One region of the Microbacterium chionoecetis genome, then DNA from elsewhere that is predicted to be linked to it. Evidence: predicted binding sites of a transcription regulator. Region 1 holds the regulator's gene; the other holds the start of a gene.
What was found. Region 1 encodes HrcA, which represses chaperone genes, less so after heat shock. Its sites were predicted from a motif close to TTNGCACTCGNNNNNNNCGAGTGCNAA; they were not measured.
Positions count from the first base shown of each region.

Region 1 (4,580 bases):
TCCGGGTCGACGGCCGGGTCAAGGGCCTGCGCGCCGACGCCGAGCTGCGCGTCATCTTCGCCGTGGAGGAGCCGCGGCGCGTCGGCTTCGCGCTCGGCACGGTGAGCGACTCGGTCGTCAGCGGCGAGGAGTCGTTCATGCTCGACTGGTACGACAACGACGAGGTGTGGTTCACCGTCCGCGCGTTCGACGCACCCCGTGCCGTGCTCTATCGGGTGCTGCCGGGACTGACCAAGCGCCGTCGGCGCGAGCTGTTCACGCGCTATCTGCGCGCCATCTCGCCGCTGTACACGACGCCCGCGTGAGACGCTGATGGGCTCCGCTCTTCCGCTCGGCGAGCCCGTTCCCGCGGACGGCTCGCTGCCGTCGGGCACCCGCATCGATCCCTCGACCGATTTCGGCGTGTATCTGCACGTGCCGTTCTGCCGCGTGCGCTGCGGCTACTGCGACTTCAACACCTACACCTCGTCCGAGCTGAGGGGCGCCCGCCAGGATCAGTACGCCGACACGCTCCTGCGGGAGTTGGACCTCGCGGCGGCGGTGCTCGAGCGGGCGGGCGGCAATCGCCCGGCTACGACGGTGTTCTTCGGGGGCGGCACCCCGACGCTGCTGCCGCCGGGCGATCTCGCGCGCATGCTCGGCGGCGTGCGCGACAGATTCGGAGTCGTCGAGGGGGCCGAGGTGACGGTCGAGGCCAATCCCGACACCGTCTCGCCGGCCGTCGCGGCAGAGCTCGCGGCATCCGGTGTCACCCGCCTCTCGATCGGCATGCAGTCGGCCGTCCCGCACGTCCTCGCCGCGCTCGATCGCACGCACGACCCCGAGAACGTCCGCACCGCGGTCTCGGCGGCGCGCGATGCCGGGCTCGACGTGAGCGTCGACCTGATCTACGGCGCACCCGGTGAGTCGCTCGACGACTGGCGGGCCTCGCTCGAGGCTGCGATCGCCCTGGAGCCCGACCACATCTCGGCGTACGCGCTCATCATCGAGGACGGCACGAAGCTCGCGCGCCAGATCCGCCGCGGAGAAGTCGTCGCTCCGGACGACGACCTGCAGGCCGACATGTACGAGCTCGCCGACGACATGCTCGCCGGCGGCGGATTCGACTGGTACGAGGTGTCGAACTGGGCCAGAGACGCGGCCCACCGATCGCGGCACAATCTCGCCTACTGGGTCGGCTCGGACTGGTGGGGCTTCGGGCCGGGAGCGCACAGCCACATCGGGGGAGTGCGGTTCTGGAACGTCAAGCATCCCGCGGCATACGCCCAGCGGCTCGCGGCCGGCGAGTCACCCGCCGCCGGACGCGAGAGCCCGGATGCCGAGGCCCGGACCCTCGAGAGCGTGCTGCTGCGGACGCGGGTCCGTGAGGGGCTGCCCGTCGCCGAGCTGCAGGGCGAGGGCCGCCACGCGGTCGCCGCGCTCATCGCAGATGGTCTGATCGACGGGCCTACGGCGCTGCGAGGACACGTCGTGCTGACCCGACGGGGACGCCTGCTGGCCGACGCCGTCGTCCGGGCGCTCACCGAGTGACGACATGCCGCCGTCGCACGCCGCCGTCCGCTGCGGCGCGCCCCCGCCGCACGTGGCGTCGTTCGGCGATCCTGGCAGGGGCATCGGATAGAATTGGCACTCCAGTCATGCGAGTGCCAGACGCTCTGGTGCCGACAGCAGCGTGAGGAGGCGGGATGGTCAGCGAGCGAGGTCTGCAGGTGCTGCGGGCGATCGTCCAGGACTACGTCGACACGCGTGAGCCGGTCGGCAGCAAGACGATCGTCGAGCGGCACGCGTTCGGCGTGTCCGCCGCGACGATCCGCAACGACATGGCGCTGCTCGAGGACGAAGAGCTGATCGTCGCGCCGCACACGTCGTCGGGACGCGTTCCGACAGACAAGGGCTACCGCGTCTTCGTGGACCACCTCGCCGAGATCCGCCCGCTCTCCTCGGCGCAGCGCTCGGCCATCGCCTCGTTCCTCGACGGCTCGGGCGACCTCGACGACGTGCTCGTGCGCACGGTGCGCGCATTGACCCAGCTGACGGGTCAGGTCGCGATCGTGCAGTATCCGTCCTTCGCCCGCGCCAACGTGACCCACGTGGAGCTGGTGCAGCTCGGCGGCGGACGGATGCTGGTGATCGTCGTCACCGACACCGGCCGCGTGTCGCAGCGCCTGACCTTCGTCGGCGAGGACTTCGACGACACCGACCTCGCGCACATCCGCGCCCGGCTCGGCACGCTGCTGGTCGGACGGCCGGTGCGCGAGGGGCTCCAGCGCATCGCGGAGCGGCTCGAGGTGCCCGATGCCCAGGCGCCCGCGCACGAGCGTGCGACGGACGAGATCATCCGCGCCGTCGCCGAGGAGCTCGAGGAGTTCCGCCAGGACAAGCTGGTGATGGCCGGCAGCGCCAACCTGGCACGCAGCGAGTCCGACTTCCGCGGCAGCATCTACCCCCTCCTCGAGGCGATCGAGGAGCAGGTGACCCTGCTGCGGCTGATGGGAGAGATGGTGGCGGACGAGCAGGGCCTCGCCGCCAGCATCGGCCGGGAGAACGAGGCGTTCGGCCTGGCCGAGGCATCCGTCGTCGCCAGCGACTACGACGCGACCGGATCGCTCGCCCGCGTCGGCGTGCTCGGGCCCACGCGAATGGACTACCCCACCAACCTCGCGACGGTCCGTGCCGTCGCGCGCTACCTCACGCGCATGCTCGAGCAGGACGACAACTCCCGCTGACGCGGACGCGCATCATCTATTCCGCGGCACGGCCGCGGCAGGAAGGCGAAAGTGGCTGACCACTACGAGGTCCTTGGCGTCTCACGCGACGCCACCACCGACGAGATCAAGAAGGCGTACCGCAAGCTCGCCCGGCAGCTGCACCCGGACGTGAACCCCGGAGAAGACGCGTCCGAGCGCTTCAAGCTCGTGACGCACGCCTACGACGTGCTGAGCGATCCGGACCAGCGGGCACGCTACGACATGGGCGGCAACGACTCGCCGTTCGGCGGCGCCGGCGGCTTCGGCGGCTTCAACGACATCTTCGAGACCTTCTTCGGTTCCGCCGGCGGCGGGCGCGGCGGTCGCCCCCGTTCGCGACGCGAGCGCGGGCAGGACGCCCTGGTGCGCGTGACGCTCGAACTCGGCGACGTGGTGTTCGGCACGCACCGGGACATCGACGTCGACACCGCGGTGCTCTGCGAGACCTGTCAGGGCTCATGCTGCCAGCCGGGGACCAGCCCCGTCACCTGCGACATCTGCCACGGCACCGGCAACGTGCAGCGCCAGGTGCGGAGCCTCCTCGGCAACGTCGTCACGACGCAGCCGTGCAACGTCTGCCAGGGCTACGGCACCACGATCCCCTACCCCTGCGCGACCTGCCAGGGCCAGGGCCGCGTGCGCGCACGCCGCACCGTGTCGCTCGACATCCCCGCCGGCGTCGAGACCGGCCTGCGCCTGCAGCTGCCCGGCTCGGGTGAGGTCGGCCCCGCCGGCGGCCCCAACGGCGACCTGTACATCGAGGTCACCGTCTCGCCGCACGAGGTGTTCAGCCGCGACGGCGACGACCTGCTGGCGACGCTCGAGGTGTCGATGCCCGACGCGATCCTCGGCACCACCACGACGATCGAGTCGCTCGACGGCCCCGTCGATCTCGAGGTGCGCCCGGGCGTGCAGGCCGGCGACATCCTGACGATCAAGGGCCGCGGCATCACGCCGCTGCGCGGATCCCAGCGCGGCGACCTCCGGGTCGGCGTGCATGTCGTGACGCCGACGCGGCTCGACCACAAGGAGCGGGCCCTGATCGAGGAGTTCGCCAAGCGCACGAAGGCACCGGCTCCGCGACTCTCGGAGTTCCACCAGGGTCTGTTCGCCAAGCTGCGCGACCGGTTCCGGAACGCCTGACCGGTGGCCCTGCACTTCCTCCTCGACGAGCCGGTCGCCGCCGCGCCGGGCGACGCGGTGACCCTCCAGGGCGCCGAGGCGCACCACGCCTCGAGCGTGCGGCGGGTCCGCGCCGGCGAGGAGGTGACCGTCGGCGACGGGCGCGGTGCCTGGCTCACCGGTGTCGTGGAGTCGGTCGCATCCCGCGAGGTCGTGGTGAGGATCAGTGCGCGGACGGATGCCCCGCAGCCGAGCCCGCGCGTCGTGCTCGTGCAGGCGCTCGCCAAGGGCGATCGCGACGAGCTGGCGGTGCAGGCGGCGACGGAGCTCGGCGTCGATGAGATCGTGCCGTGGCAGGCCGCACGCAGCGTCTCGCGGTGGGACGCCGCGAAGGCGGTGAAGGGCCGCGCGCGGTGGGCGACCATCGTGCGCGAGGCGGCGAAGCAGGCCCACCGCCCCTGGGTGCCGACCGTGGCGGAGCTGACCTCGACGGCCGGGCTGGTGCAGCGGGCGGCGGCATCCCGTCTCCTCGTCCTCGAACCGACGGCGTCCGAGCGGCTCAGCACCCTCGCGGTCGACCACGGCGATGACCGCGATGTCGTGCTGGTCGTCGGACCGGAGGGCGGCATCGCGCCCGAAGAGCTCGACGCGCTCGTCGCCGCCGGGGCGCGGCTCGTGCGACTCGGCGACACCGTGCTGCGCACATCGACC
Region 1 covers NZ_CP157000.1:2,216,889-2,221,468, reverse strand. The annotation lists gene ABG085_RS09765 (DUF1990 family protein) at 1-305, shown strand, start outside; gene hemW (radical SAM family heme chaperone HemW) at 313-1,530, shown strand; gene hrcA (heat-inducible transcriptional repressor HrcA) at 1,686-2,726, shown strand; gene dnaJ (molecular chaperone DnaJ) at 2,778-3,890, shown strand; gene ABG085_RS09745 (16S rRNA (uracil(1498)-N(3))-methyltransferase) at 3,894-4,580, shown strand, end outside.

Region 2 (4,580 bases), 1.3 Mb from region 1:
CGAATCGGGCAGACGGTGATCCTCGTCGGCCGGCGCCGCGGGCTACTCCCGGGGGTCGCTGTCGATCCGCTGCGCCGCGATGGGAAGAGCCACCGCCAGTGAGATGCACAGCACTCCGGCGACGAACACCAGGGCCGGCAGGAAGGGGGCCGCGAAGGCCGAGCCGACCAGGTACATGCCGCCCAGGAGCAGGATGAGGTAAAGAACGAAGAGCATCGCGCGTCCTCTCTCGTGTCGCCTCCGCCATGTCTGCGCGGGGCTCCTCCCTGCCTATCGCACCACCGCCGGATCCGCCAGAGGCAATGGTGCGGCGGTACGCGCGTGACGCAGAATGGCGCCATGAGACTCGTCCAGGTCGCCCAGCACGCTGACGACCTCGAGCGCGCCGCCGCTTTCTACACGGACCTCCTCGGTGTGCCGCCCACGGCGCGGTTCGATCCGCCGGGACTGCTCTTCTTCGACCTCGACGGCGTCCGCCTGTTGCTGGAACGAGGTGCGCCGACGGCACTGATCTATCTGCGGGTGGACGACGTGCGAGTCGCTGTCGAACGCGTCCAGGAAGGCGCCCGCGTCGTCACCGCTCCGCACGTGATCTTCACCCACGAGGACGACGCGCTGGGTCCGGCCGGCCACGAGGAGTGGCAGGCCTTCGTGGAGGACTCGGAGGGGAACACCGTGGGTCTCGTGTCATTTCATCGCCGGGAGTGAGGTGTCACACTGCACCGTGGAACCCCTCAAGTTGAGGCATCCTGTCGCTCACGACTCGGTAACGGCATGCAATTCGCACCGGCAGCGGCGTTAGCCTGGTGGTGATGAACGCCTACGTCTCGGCGTTCGAGCTGTTCTCCATCGGCGTAGGACCCTCGAGCTCCCACACGGTCGGACCCATGCGGGCCGCCCAGGACTTCGTCGTCCGCCTGCGCGAGACCGGCGTGCTGCCCCAGGTCGGGCGGGTGACCTGCACGCTGTACGGCTCGCTCGGTGCCACCGGCATCGGCCACGGCACGCCGGACGCGGTCGTCGCCGGACTGCGAGGGCTCCGACCCGAGACGGTGGACCCGGATGCCGTGCGCTCGGCGTGGAGCGCCTGGCCAGAAGGGGAGTCGCTCGACCTCGCGGGCGTGCGCGCCGTGCCGTTCGCCCGCGGCGACATCGTGTTCGCGCCGCGCACGCGGCTGCCGGGGCACCCGAACGCCATGACGCTCGAGGCGTGGGCGTCGCCCGACGACGGCCCGGCGCGCCCCACGGCCGTGGCAGGAGTGCGTGAGACCGGAGCGTCGTCCGTTGCGCCCCTCGCACAGAAGACGGATGCCGGACTCCTCGCCCGCGAGACCTACTACTCCGTCGGCGGCGGGTTCATCCGCCGCGAGGGCGACGAGCCGTCGCCGCGCGCCACAGCTCGTGCGTACCCGCTCGACTTCTCGAGCGCCGAGGAGCTCCTGGCGCTCTGCGACGAGCGCCGCATCACGATCGCCGAGGCCGCGCGCATCAACGAGGCGTCGCGGCGCCCCGACGAGGAGATCGCCGCCGGGCTCGATGCCATCTGGGACGCCATGGCGGCGTGCGTCGAGGCCGGCCTCGATGCCGGCGGTGTGCTGCCCGGGATGCTCGGCGTCAAGCGTCGTGCGGCCTCGATCCGCGCGCAGCTCGAGGCCGCCGAGGCCGACGGCCGCCGCGAGCTGCCGGGGGAGTGGCTGGGCGCCTTCGCGCTCGCCGTCAACGAGGAGAACGCCGCGGGCGGCCGGGTCGTGACGGCCCCGACGAACGGCGCGGCCGGCATCCTTCCCGCTGTGGCGATGTACTGGTGGCGGTTCTTGGCGGACTCCGGCCTGGGCGCGGGCAACGCGGTCACCCCGTACGGCGAGCTGGTCGGCAGCGCGCTGCTCGGCTATCACGGCGAGCACGCGCTCGCCGAGCCGGGGGTGGATTGGGACGAGGAGCAGGTGGCCGAGGCGAACCGCCGCCGCGGCATCCGTCGCTTCCTCCTCACGGCGACCGCGCTGGGTTCGCTGTTCAAGGCCAACGCGTCGATCTCGGGCGCCGAAGGCGGGTGCCAGGCCGAGGTCGGCTCGGCCTGCGCGATGGCGGCTGGGGGACTGACCGCGGTCATGGGCGGCACGAACCGGCAGATCGAGAACGCGGCCGAGATCGCGATGGAGCACCACCTGGGGCTGACGTGCGACCCGGTCGGCGGCCTCGTGCAGATCCCGTGCATCGAGCGCAACGCCATCGCCGCATCGACAGCGGTGACGGCCGCCCGCCTGGCGCTGCGCGGCGACGGGTCGCACTACGTCTCGCTGGACGCCGTCGTGGAGACCATGCGGCAGACCGGCATCGACATGTCGCACAAATACAAGGAGACGAGCGAAGGCGGTCTCGCGGTCAATGTCATCGAGTGCTGACAACCGTTTGGGCGTTTCGTCTCGCTCCGCTCGCTCAACGACCGGTCGTTGAGCGAGCGAGGAACGTGGTCGTTGAGCGTGCTTGCGAGTCGAAACGCAGAGACGAGACGGGGCCGTGTTCGTTCTGAGCGAACGCTCCGACTGTTAGCACTCTCCCATGCCGAGTGCTAATCTGTACGTAGTTGAGCCGAGTGGGCTCAACTCCAAGACAGAGAGGAGATTCCCATGGCCACCTACGACCCGTTCCGTGACCTCGACCGTCTGGCGTCGAGTCTCTTCGACCAGCGGCGCGGCCCCCGGCGCATGCCGATGGACCTGTACCGCGACGGCGACCACTATGTGCTGACCGCCGATCTGCCCGGTATCGACCCGGGCTCGGTCGACATCGACGTCGACGGCCAGCTGCTGACGATCCGCGCCGAGCGCACGCTGCACAGCGGCGACGACGTCAAGTGGATCACCCGCGAGCGCGAGGCCGCGAGCTTCCTGCGTCAGCTCAACCTCGGCCAGGGCATCGACACCGAGCGCATCTCGGCCAACTACAACAACGGTGTGCTCAGCGTGACGATCCCGGTGAGCGAGAAGGCCAAGCCGCGCAAGATCGAGGTGATGTCCGAGGGCGGTACGCCGACGATCCAGGCGCACGAGTCCAACGACGCTCCGCAGCCGATCGAGCAGTAGTCGCGCACGGCTGCGCAGCAAGCAGTTCCGCAGAGAACGACGGATGCCTCGTCCCGGCCGGGACGAGGCATCCGTCGTTCTGCGCGATCAGGACTGCGCGGCGCCCGTGAAGTGGCGGCGGCAGCGCGCCTGATACGACTCGATGCCACCGATCTGCTCGGTCGTCGGAGTGAGCGGGTCGCCGGTATCGCCCGACGAGAGTCGCTGGTGGAACGCGGCATCCTCTCCGCACACCGCGCACACCGCAGTGAGCTTGAGCACGTCCTCGGCGATCGCCATGAGGGCCGGCAGCGGCTCGAAGGGTCGACCGTCGAAGGTGACGCAGAGGCCCGAGACCACGACGTCCACTCCCTCAGTCACCAGCGCGTCTACGGCGGCGACGAGGCCCGGACCGAAGAACTGCGCCTCGTCGATGGCGACGAGATCGAGATCGCGACCCCGCACCGAGGCGACCAGCGTCTCGACGTCGGGGACCGACCGCGACGGCACGCTGAGGCCGGAGTGGGAGCTGACCTGTCCCTCGCCGCGGCGATCGTCGAGCGCGTGGCTGACGACGTCGACCGCCAGCCCGGCGATGCGTGCGCGGCGGACGCGCCGCAGCAGCTCCTCGGACTTGCCCGCGAACATGGGGCCGGCGACGACCTGCAGCCTCGCCAGGGTGCGCGTGTGCATGGCGCCCAGACTACGTCCGCCTAGGATCGAACGACCCTGAGAGGACCCGGCATGACCGAGCGCGAGTTGACCGTCCCCGTGTCGCTGACCCTGCCGAACGGCCGCGTCAACCCGGAGGCGATCGGCTGGGCGCGCCGGCCTGTGGTCGACACGGCGGGCATCGGGCGCGGACGCGGGCGCAACAAGCGGTGGGAGTACTGGAACGTCACCACGCCGACGCACATCCTCGCGCTCACGGTGTCGTCGATCGACTACGCCGCCGTGCACGAGGTGTGGGTGTTCGACCGTGCGACCGAGCGCACGTGGGGCAAGGGCGCGACCGTCATCCCGGCGCGGGATTTCGAGCTTGCGGCCGCCGTCGAGAGCGGGCCGGCCCGCGCTCGCGCGAAGGACCTCGAGATCGAGGTCCTTCCGGAGGAGGGCGGCACACGGCTGCGAGCCCGGATTCCGCATGCCTCGTTCGACGTGTTCGCCGCGCTGCCGGCCGGCCATGAGCGGCTGGCCGTCGTGGTGCCGTGGAGCGCGACGCGCTTCCAGTACACCGTCAAGGACGTCGCCCGTCCCGCCTCCGGATCGGTCACCGTGGACGGCGTCACGCACGACGTGCCGGCGGGGGAGTCGTGGGCGGTGCTCGACCACGGTCGTGGTCGCTGGCCGTACGACGTCCGCTGGAACTGGGGTGCGGGTTCCGGGACGTCGGGCGGGCGCACGATCGGCATCCAGGTGGGCGGCCGCTGGACCCAGGGCACGGGCTCCACCGAGAACGCCGTGCTGGTGGACGGACGGCTGCACAAGATCCACGATGAGCTCGAGTGGGACTACGAC
Region 2 covers NZ_CP157000.1:3,520,037-3,524,616, reverse strand. The annotation lists gene ABG085_RS15860 (hypothetical protein) at 43-216, opposite strand; gene ABG085_RS15855 (VOC family protein) at 340-708, shown strand; gene ABG085_RS15850 (L-serine ammonia-lyase, iron-sulfur-dependent, subunit alpha) at 813-2,402, shown strand; gene ABG085_RS15845 (Hsp20/alpha crystallin family protein) at 2,628-3,083, shown strand; gene ABG085_RS15840 (thymidine kinase) at 3,171-3,755, opposite strand; gene ABG085_RS15835 (DUF2804 domain-containing protein) at 3,807-4,580, shown strand, end outside.
Region 2: the regulator HrcA is predicted to act here: its motif matches at 2,547-2,573, upstream of ABG085_RS15845 (Hsp20/alpha crystallin family protein).